DNA from 2 places in the Streptomyces sp. GL_141 genome. Region 2 is predicted to be linked to the other one. Evidence: riboswitches for the same ligand, from Rfam matches in the RefSeq annotation. Region 2 holds a riboswitch; the other holds the start of a gene.
What was found. Region 2 has a riboswitch for cyclic di-AMP ahead of AC3IX6_RS23190 (transglycosylase family protein). Riboswitches for the same ligand answer to the same signal wherever they lie in the genome.
Positions count from the first base shown of each region.

Region 1 (4,113 bases), 3.2 Mb from region 2:
CGCCCAGGGAGCGCAGATCCTCCCCCTGCCCCCTCCTGGCCCGCTCCTGGCCCAGTCTGACCAGGCCGCGCAGCACCTTGAGGTGGGCCTCGCTGCGCCGCCGGGCCGCGCGGGCGGCCGCGAGGGGCTCCAGGAGCATCCGCAGCTCCAGGAGGTCGGCGGCCTCCTGCTCGGTCGGCTCGGCCACGCAGGCGCCCGCGTGCCGGCGGGTGGTCACGAACCCCTCGGACTCCAGCGTGCGCAGCGCCTCGCGCACCGGGACGCGCGAGACCCCGTACCGGCGGGCCAGCACCTCCTCGGTCAGCCGGGCGCCGGGCCCGAACACCCCGGAGACGATGTCGTCGCGGATTGCTGTGCATACCGTGTGCGCGGGAATACGCAAGACCGGACCTCCGCCTTTTTCGTATGACTGTGCGCGTTGCGACTCTATTGCAACACACGATAATTTCCGAGAGCGGCCGGAAATACGAAACATTCACACGACGCGGAGCCCGAAACACGACGAAGGCCCCGGCTCTCAGAGAGCCGGGGCCTTCGCGGAAGACGTGTGGTGCGGAGCGCAGCGGGTCAGACGGTGACGCCGTGCGAGCGCAGGTACGTGACCGGGTTGATGTCCGAGCCGTAGTCGGCGCCGGTGCGGGCCTCGAAGTGCAGGTGCGGGCCGCTGGAGTTGCCGGTGGAGCCCGACAGGCCGATCTTCTGGCCCGGGGTGACCTGCTGGCCGACGGAGACGCTCAGCGAGGACATGTGGCCGTACTGGGTGTACGTGCCGTCGGCGTGCTTGATGACGACGTTGTTGCCGTACGCACCGCCGTAGCCCGCCTCGACCACGGTGCCGAGGCCCACGGCGTGCACCTCGGTGCCGGAGGCGGCGTGGAAGTCGATGCCCGTGTGGCTGCCGGAGGACCACATGCCGCCACCCGCGTGGTACTGGGTGCTGACGTAGGTGTTGTCGAGCGGCGACACGAAGGTGTTGAGGCGCTTGCGCTCCTCTTCGCGGGCGGCGCGCTCGGCGGCCTCGCGCTCGGCCTTCGCCTGGGCTTCGGCCTTCGCCTTGGCCTCGGCGGCCCGCTGCTTGGCGTCGGCCTCGGCCTGCGCCTTGGCGGCGGCGGCCTCTGCGGCCCGCTGCTGGGACTGGGCCTGGGCCTCGACGTCACCGGCGAGCTCGTCGGCCACCACGATGGTGTTGAGGCTGCCGGTGTCCTCGATGGAGGGGGACTGGTCCGCGGCGAACGCGGGGCCGGCCAGGGAGCCGACGACGCCGGTCGCGGCGAGGGCGGCTATGCCGGCATAGCCGGCGGTCCTGCGGCTCATACGGCTCGAACCACGGTGCTTGCCGGCGGCACTACTGCCAAACGCCATGAAGGGGCTGATCCTTTCCTTCCCTCTCGCCTACCGGGTTAGCTGACGGGTTCGGAGCAGGAAGGTCTCCTACGGACCCCCTCTTGCGAGGCGGTCCGATTCACCCCAGGGACACAAGTGGGTCCCCGGCTCCCCAGGCTCGCGCCTGACGGGGACTCGGCGATCGCTGTCCGGTGCCGCGGGGTCGCGGCGGTTACAACTGACGAACAGCACGGCCGACGCTAGGCGGATCATCAGTCAATCGCCAAACAGACACGCCCTTTTGTTGCGTACGCCACACCACATACAAGCAACCACACCACTAAACGGACAATGAACCCAAAAGGGACCCCGACGGACAAGCCGCCGGAGCCCCTTGAGCGGCGGGCCAGTTGACGGCCCGCCAGACACCACCCGGAGATCACCCGGAGATCAACTGACGATCAGTTGGTGACCACGGTCACTTCGCCGATCCCGAGGGCCCGCACGGGCTCCTCGATCTGCGAGGCGTCGCCGACCAGGACCGTGACCAGACGGTCCACCGGGAAGGCACTGACGACCGCCGAAGTGGCCTCCACCGTCCCGGTTTCGGCGAGCCGCGCGTACAACTGCGCCTGATAGTCGTCCGGCAGCTCCTGCTCGACCTGGTCGGCGAGCGTGCCCGCGACGGAGGCGGCCGTCTCGAACTTCAGCGGGGCCACCCCCACCAAGTTCTGCACGGCCACGTCCCGTTCGGCGTCGGTCAGGCCGCCCTCCGCGAGGGTGCGCAGCACCGTCCAGAGGTCGTCCAGGGCCGGGCCGGTGTTCGGGGTGTCCACCGAGCCGCTGATGGCGAGCATCGAGGCGCCCTTGCCGTCGGCGGTGGAGCGCAGCACCTGTCCGAAGGCGCGCACGCCGTACGTGTACCCCTTCTCCTCGCGCAGCACCTTGTCCAGCCGGGAGGTGAGCGTGCCGCCCAGGCAGTACGTACCGAGCACCTGGGGCGCCCAGACCCGGTCGTGCCGGTCCGCCCCGATGCGGCCGATCAGCAGCTGCGTCTGGACCGCGCCGGGCCGGTCCACGATGACCACGCGGCCCGTGTCGTCGGCGGTGATCGGCGGGACCGGGCGCGGGGCGGTGGTGTCACCGGTCCACGCGCCCAGGGTGTCGGCCAGGACGGCGTCCAGGTCGATGCCGGTCAGATCGCCGACGACCACCGCGGTGGCGGTCGCGGGGCGCACGTGGGCCTCGTAGAAGGCGCGTACGGCCGCGGAGTCGATGCGGGCGACCGTCTCCTCGGTCCCCTGGCGCGGGCGCGACATCCGCAGGGTGGCCGGGAAGAGCTCCTTGGAGAGCTGCTTGGCGGCGCGGCGCTGCGGGTTGGCGCTCTCGTGCGGGATCTCGTCGAGCCGGTTGCGCACCAGGCGGTCGACCTCGGCGTCGGCGAAGGCCGGCGAGCGCAGCGCCTCGGCGACCAGCCCCAGCGCCTTGTGCAGGCGGGAGGCCGGGACCTCCAGGGAGACCCGCAGGCCGGGGTGGTCGGCGTGCGCGTCGAGGGTGGCGCCGCAGCGCTCCAGCTCGGCGGCGAAGTCCTCGGCGGAGCGCTTGTCGGTGCCCTCGGACAGGGCGCGCACCATGATCGTGGCCACGCCGTCGAGGCCCTCGGGCTCCGCGTCGAGCGGGGCGGCGAGGTTGATCTCGACCGCGACCACCTGCTGGCCCGGGCGGTGGCAGCGCAGCAGGGTCAGGCCGTTGGCCAGTGCCCCGCGCTCGGGGGCCGGGAAGGCCCACGGCTGCGGGTCGCCGGCCTCGGGGCGCGGGTGGAAGGTCATCGTGACGGCTGCGGTGTCGCTCACTGCTCCGCCCCCTCGTTCTCGTCGCTCGCGTCGGTCTCTTCGGTGTCTTCGGCGTCGTCGGCCGCAATCGGCTCGTAGACGAGCACCGCCCGGTTGTCGGGGCGCAGTCGGGCCGCGGCCACGGCCTGCACTTCCTCGGCGGTGATGTCGAGGACGCGCTGGACGGCGGTCAGGGCGAGCTGCGGATCGCCGAACAGCACCGCGAAGCGGCACAGTTCGTCGGCGCGGCCGGCCACCGTGCTCAGCCGGTCCAGCCATTCGCGCTCCAGCTGGGCCTGCGCGCGCTCCATCTCCTCGGCCGTCGGGCCCTCGGCGGCGAACCGCGCGAGCTCCTCGTCGACGGCCGCCTCGATGGCGGGCACCTCGACGCCGCTGGAGGTCTTGACGTCCAGCCAGCCCAGCGAGGGCGCACCGGCGAGGCGCAGCATGCCGAAGCCCGCGGCGACGGCGCTCTGGTCGCGGCGCACCAGGCGGTTGTGGAGCCGGGAGGACTCGCCGCTGCCCAGGACGGTCAGCGCCACGTCGGCGGCGTCGCACTCGCGGGTGCCGTCGTGCGGGAGCCGGTAGGCCGCCATCAGCGCGCGGGCCGGAACCTCCTCGACGACCTCCTCGCGCAGCTGCCGGCCCATGATCTCGGGCAGCGAGCCGTCGCGCGGCGGCTGCTTGCCGTCGTGGCCGGGGATGGTGCCGAAGTACTTCTCGACCCAGGCGAGCGTCTTCTCGGGGTCGATGTCGCCGACGACCGAGAGCACCGCGTTGTTGGGCGCGTAGTACGTACGGAAGAACGCGCGCGCGTCCTCCAGGGACGCGGCGTCCAGATCGGCCATGGAACCGATCGGGGTGTGGTGGTACGGGTGGCCCTCCGGGTAGGCCAGGGCCGTCAGCTTCTCGAAGGCCGTGCCGTACGGGACGTTGTCGTACCGCTGGCGGCGCTCGT
Region 1 is NZ_CM174402.1:2,056,785-2,060,897, forward strand. It holds gene AC3IX6_RS08710 (GntR family transcriptional regulator) at 1-382, opposite strand, end outside; gene AC3IX6_RS08715 (M23 family metallopeptidase) at 568-1,362, opposite strand; cyclic di-AMP (ydaO/yuaA leader) riboswitch at 1,375-1,534, opposite strand; gene AC3IX6_RS08720 (M16 family metallopeptidase) at 1,785-3,152, opposite strand; gene AC3IX6_RS08725 (M16 family metallopeptidase) at 3,173-4,113, opposite strand, start outside.
Region 1: another riboswitch for cyclic di-AMP. It lies ahead of AC3IX6_RS08715 (M23 family metallopeptidase); the one in region 2 lies ahead of AC3IX6_RS23190 (transglycosylase family protein).

Region 2 (4,113 bases):
CCTCGGTCTCACCGGAGCGGTGCGACATCATGCACTTGAAGCCGTTGCGCTGGGCCATCTCGACGGCGTCCAGCGTCTCGGTCAGCGAACCGATCTGGTTCACCTTGACGAGCAGGGCGTTGGCCGAGCCCTCTTCGATGCCGCGGGCAAGACGCTCGGGGTTGGTGACGAAGAGGTCGTCGCCGACGATCTGGACCTTGGAGCCCAGGCGGTCGGTGAGGGTCTTCCAGCCGGCCCAGTCGTCCTCGAACAGCGGGTCCTCGATGGAGACCAGCGGGTACGCCTCGACGAGCTCGGCGTAGTAGTCGGTCATCTCGGCGGCCGAGCGGGACTTGCCCTCGAACTCGTAGTTGCCGTCCTTGTAGAACTCGGACGCGGCGACGTCGAGCGCGAGCGCGATCTGAGTGCCCGGGACGTAGCCGGCCTGCTTGATGGCCTCGACGATGAGGTCCAGCGCGGCGCGGTTCGACTCCAGGTTCGGCGCGAAGCCGCCCTCGTCGCCCAGACCCGTGGAGAGGCCCTTGGTGTGCAGGACCTTCTTGAGGGTGTGGTAGACCTCGGCACCCCAGCGAAGGGCCTCGGAGAAGGACTCCGCGCCGATCGGGGCGATCATGAACTCCTGGATGTCGACGTTGGAGTCGGCGTGCGACCCACCGTTCAGGATGTTCATCATCGGAACGGGCAGCAGGTGCGCGTTCGGGCCGCCGAGGTAGCGGAACAGCGGGAGGTCGGAGGCCTCGGACGCGGCGTGCGCCACGGCGAGGGAGACGCCGAGGATGGCGTTGGCGCCGAGGGAGCCCTTGTTCTCGGTGGCGTCCAGGTCGATCATCGCCTGGTCGATCAGGCGCTGCTCGGTGGCGTCGTAGCCGACGAGCTCCGGGCCGAGCTGCTCGATGACGGCGAGGACGGCCTTCTCTACGCCCTTGCCGAAGTAACGGTTGGGGTCACCGTCACGGAGCTCTACGGCTTCGAACGCTCCGGTGGAGGCGCCGGACGGGACTGCAGCACGGCCGGTGCTGCCATCGTCGAGGCCCACCTCGACCTCGACCGTGGGGTTGCCTCGGGAGTCCAGGATTTCCCGGGCTACGACGACGTCGATGGACGGCACGAGCATCTCCTTCTGGGATGTGACGCTGGGTGTGCGGTGGCATGTCAGGCCGTGGGATGGCCTTGCCGCTTAGAGCCTAACCGCCTCCGGGCACTCGGCCAGCCGACCGCCCGGGCCTTGGGACGAAAAAGGGCCTGAATGCCCCTCTTACAGGACATAGGGCCCTTGATCATCGGCGATCCGGAAGGTCCGTCAGGCCGGCCGCGTCCGCACACAGCACCGCCCGGCGCGAAGGGGGTTGCGCGCCGGGCGGTGGAATTACGTGGTGGAGCTACGTGTGGAACTACTGCGCGTCGCGAAAGCGGACACGACCGTTCTCACATGTTTCAGCTGAGGTTCAGCTTCTGACCCGGGTAGATCAGGTCGGCGTCCGAGACGATGTCCTTGTTGAGCTCGAAGAGCTTCTCCCAGCCACCGGACACGTTGTTCGCGTCGGCGATCGCACCCAGCGTGTCGCCGGACTTGACCTCGTAGGAACCGTTGCCCGTCTTGGGGGCTTCGGTCTTCGGTGCGGCCGGGGCGGCCGGACGCTCGGAGCGGGTGGTCGGAGCCTCGACGCGCTTGGTCTCCTTCTTCGACTCGGCCTTCTTCTCCTGCTTCGGCGCCGGCTTCGGCTGGGTCTTCGGCTTGGAGGGGGTCTCCGCCGAGCCGCCGTTGTAGGAGGAGTTCGACAGGCCGACGCCACAGGACGGCCAGGCGCCCTTGCCCTGGCCCTTGAGGACCTTCTCGGCGATGGCTATCTGCTGCGACTTGGAGGCCTGGTTGGCCTGCGCGGCGTACGTCTTGCCGCCGTACGCGGCCCACGTGGAGGACGAGAACTGCAGGCCGCCGTAGTAGCCGTTGCCCGTGTTGATGGACCAGTTGCCGCCGGACTCGCACGCGGCGACGCGGTCCCATTCACCGGCGGTCGCGGCGGAAGCGGTGCCCGCGGCCATCAGCGGCGCGGCCACGGCGACACCGGCGACGCCGGCCAGAGTGACGATGCGGACGGCCTTGGAGCCGCGACGGTGCTTGCCCTTGCCCGAAAGCAGCATGGAGTTCTCCTCACCGACGCCTACGAGGTGAGCTGTCGGGTTCGGGCGAGTGAGTGCCCGGCCGAGCGACCTAGCGCTCGGCTTAACCCCTAGCCGGTTCCGTGACCGTCTCTCAACGGCCGGTTCCGGCGCCTACCTTGGTTCCCCCGCTCCTGCCTTCGGCGCTTTACGCGACGAGTGTTCCCTCCGTCCGCCGGCAGGATTCGGCGATGCGGTCGAAGGAGCCCGCGGTGGCGAGCGATTCAGAAGGTAGACAGGTCTCCCCCCGATGTTCAACGAGGGACATCGGGGGGAAACGGTGCCTACTTGCGCTCCCCGGAAGGGCGTTTGCGCAGGTGAGGGCCGGGTTTGCGGAACCGTCCGGGCCGGACACGCCAGTTGACCTGAAGAGACACATGTCTCACTTACAGAAAACGGACAATCAGCTGGTTCCGGGCGCCTTAAGTGCCCTTATTGATGCGTTAGATCCAGGTTCTGACCGGGCTTGATCAGGTCCGCATCGCCGCCGATGACCTGCTCGTTGGCCTCGTACAGCCCCTTCCAGCCGCCCTTCACTCCGTTGGCGTCCGCGATCGCGACGAGGCTGTCGCCCGCCTTCACGGTGTACGTCGGCTCCGACGCGGCATCAGATGCGGCGGGCGTCTCGACCGCGGCCTGGCCGCGGTGCTTGCCGCCGCCCTCGGCCGCGCCGGGGGTCGCCGGAGCGCTCGGGGCGGCCGAACCGCCGGGTGCGGCCGGAGTCGTCGGGGCCGTGGGATCAACCGGGTTGAGCGGATTTGCCGGGTTCGAGGTATTACCGGGATTCGCCGGGTTCGCCGGGTCCGTCGGGTTCGCCGCGTCCCCCGGGCCGGACGGGGATATCGGAGCCGTCGGGCCCACCGGCACGGTCGGGTCCACCGGCGGCGGCGCCGGAGTCGTGGGGTCCACCGGAGCGACGGGGCCCACCGGGGCGGTGGGGTCCACCGGGCTCGTGGGAGCCGTCGGATCGCCCGGGAGTCCCGGAGGCGGCGCCTGGAGGTCCGGCTCGGGCATGACGGGCAGTTCGCCGGGCACGCCGATCGGATAGTCGGGCAGCGGCGAGTCCGACGGAGCCGGCGCGGCCGGGCCCTTCGGCGTCGGCGCCCCGAAGTCCGTGGACGGCTTGCCCGAGCCGGTGTGCGGCACGGAGTCGTCCGGGCGGGACGGGGCGGGGGTGGCGGATCCGGAACCGCCGGGCAGACCCGGGTCCACCACGGCGGCGGGCGCGTCCTGCGTCAGGCCGGCCTGCACCGCGCACAGCGGCCACGCCACGGGACCCCGGGAGGCCAGGACCCGTTCGGCCACGGCGATCTGCTGGGAGCGGCTGGCGAGGTCGGGGCGCTCGGCGAAGTCGAGCCCGCCGGCGCTCTTCCACTGCTCCTGGCTGAACTGCAGCCCGCCGTAGGTGCCGCCGCCGAAGTTGGCACTCCAGGTGCCACCGCTCTCGCACTCGGCGACCTTGTCCCATGTGGAGGTCTCCGCGGCGCTCGCGCCGGTGGCCGCGAGCAGCGGCAGGGCGAGTGCGGTGCCGGTGACTCCGGCGGTGACGACAAGTGCGGGCACTTGTCGGGGGCGTCTGTGGCGGCCGTTCCCGGAACGCATGAGGCTGCACCTTTCGCATAACGGCGGGGTAACGGCAGAACCTAGCGGCCTTCGAACGCCTGTCACAAGTTTGGGCAGCCAACTGACTTCAGGTCAGGCAGGTTTCAGGTGGTTTGGGTGATCTTTTCGGCAGTGGATTCGGCCATGAAGCGGACCGGGAGCGTCCGCAGTCCCCGCATGATGAGCCCACCGCGCCACCGCAGCTCCCCGGGAGCCACGGCCAGTTCCAGATCGGGCAGCCGCGTCAGCAGGGTCGCGAGGGGGAGAGCAGTCTCACGGTCTCCGCCACACGCACCGTCACTCGCAGGGCCGGAATCGTCGGACGGACGTACACCGGTGTCCCCGCGCGCT
Region 2 is NZ_CM174402.1:5,214,342-5,218,454, reverse strand. It holds gene eno (phosphopyruvate hydratase) at 1-1,114, opposite strand, end outside; gene AC3IX6_RS23190 (transglycosylase family protein) at 1,435-2,142, opposite strand; cyclic di-AMP (ydaO/yuaA leader) riboswitch at 2,145-2,316, opposite strand; gene AC3IX6_RS23185 (LysM peptidoglycan-binding domain-containing protein) at 2,593-3,723, opposite strand; partial or broken gene AC3IX6_RS23180 (cytochrome P450) at 3,867-4,022, opposite strand; gene AC3IX6_RS23175 (transposase) at 4,007-4,113, opposite strand, start outside.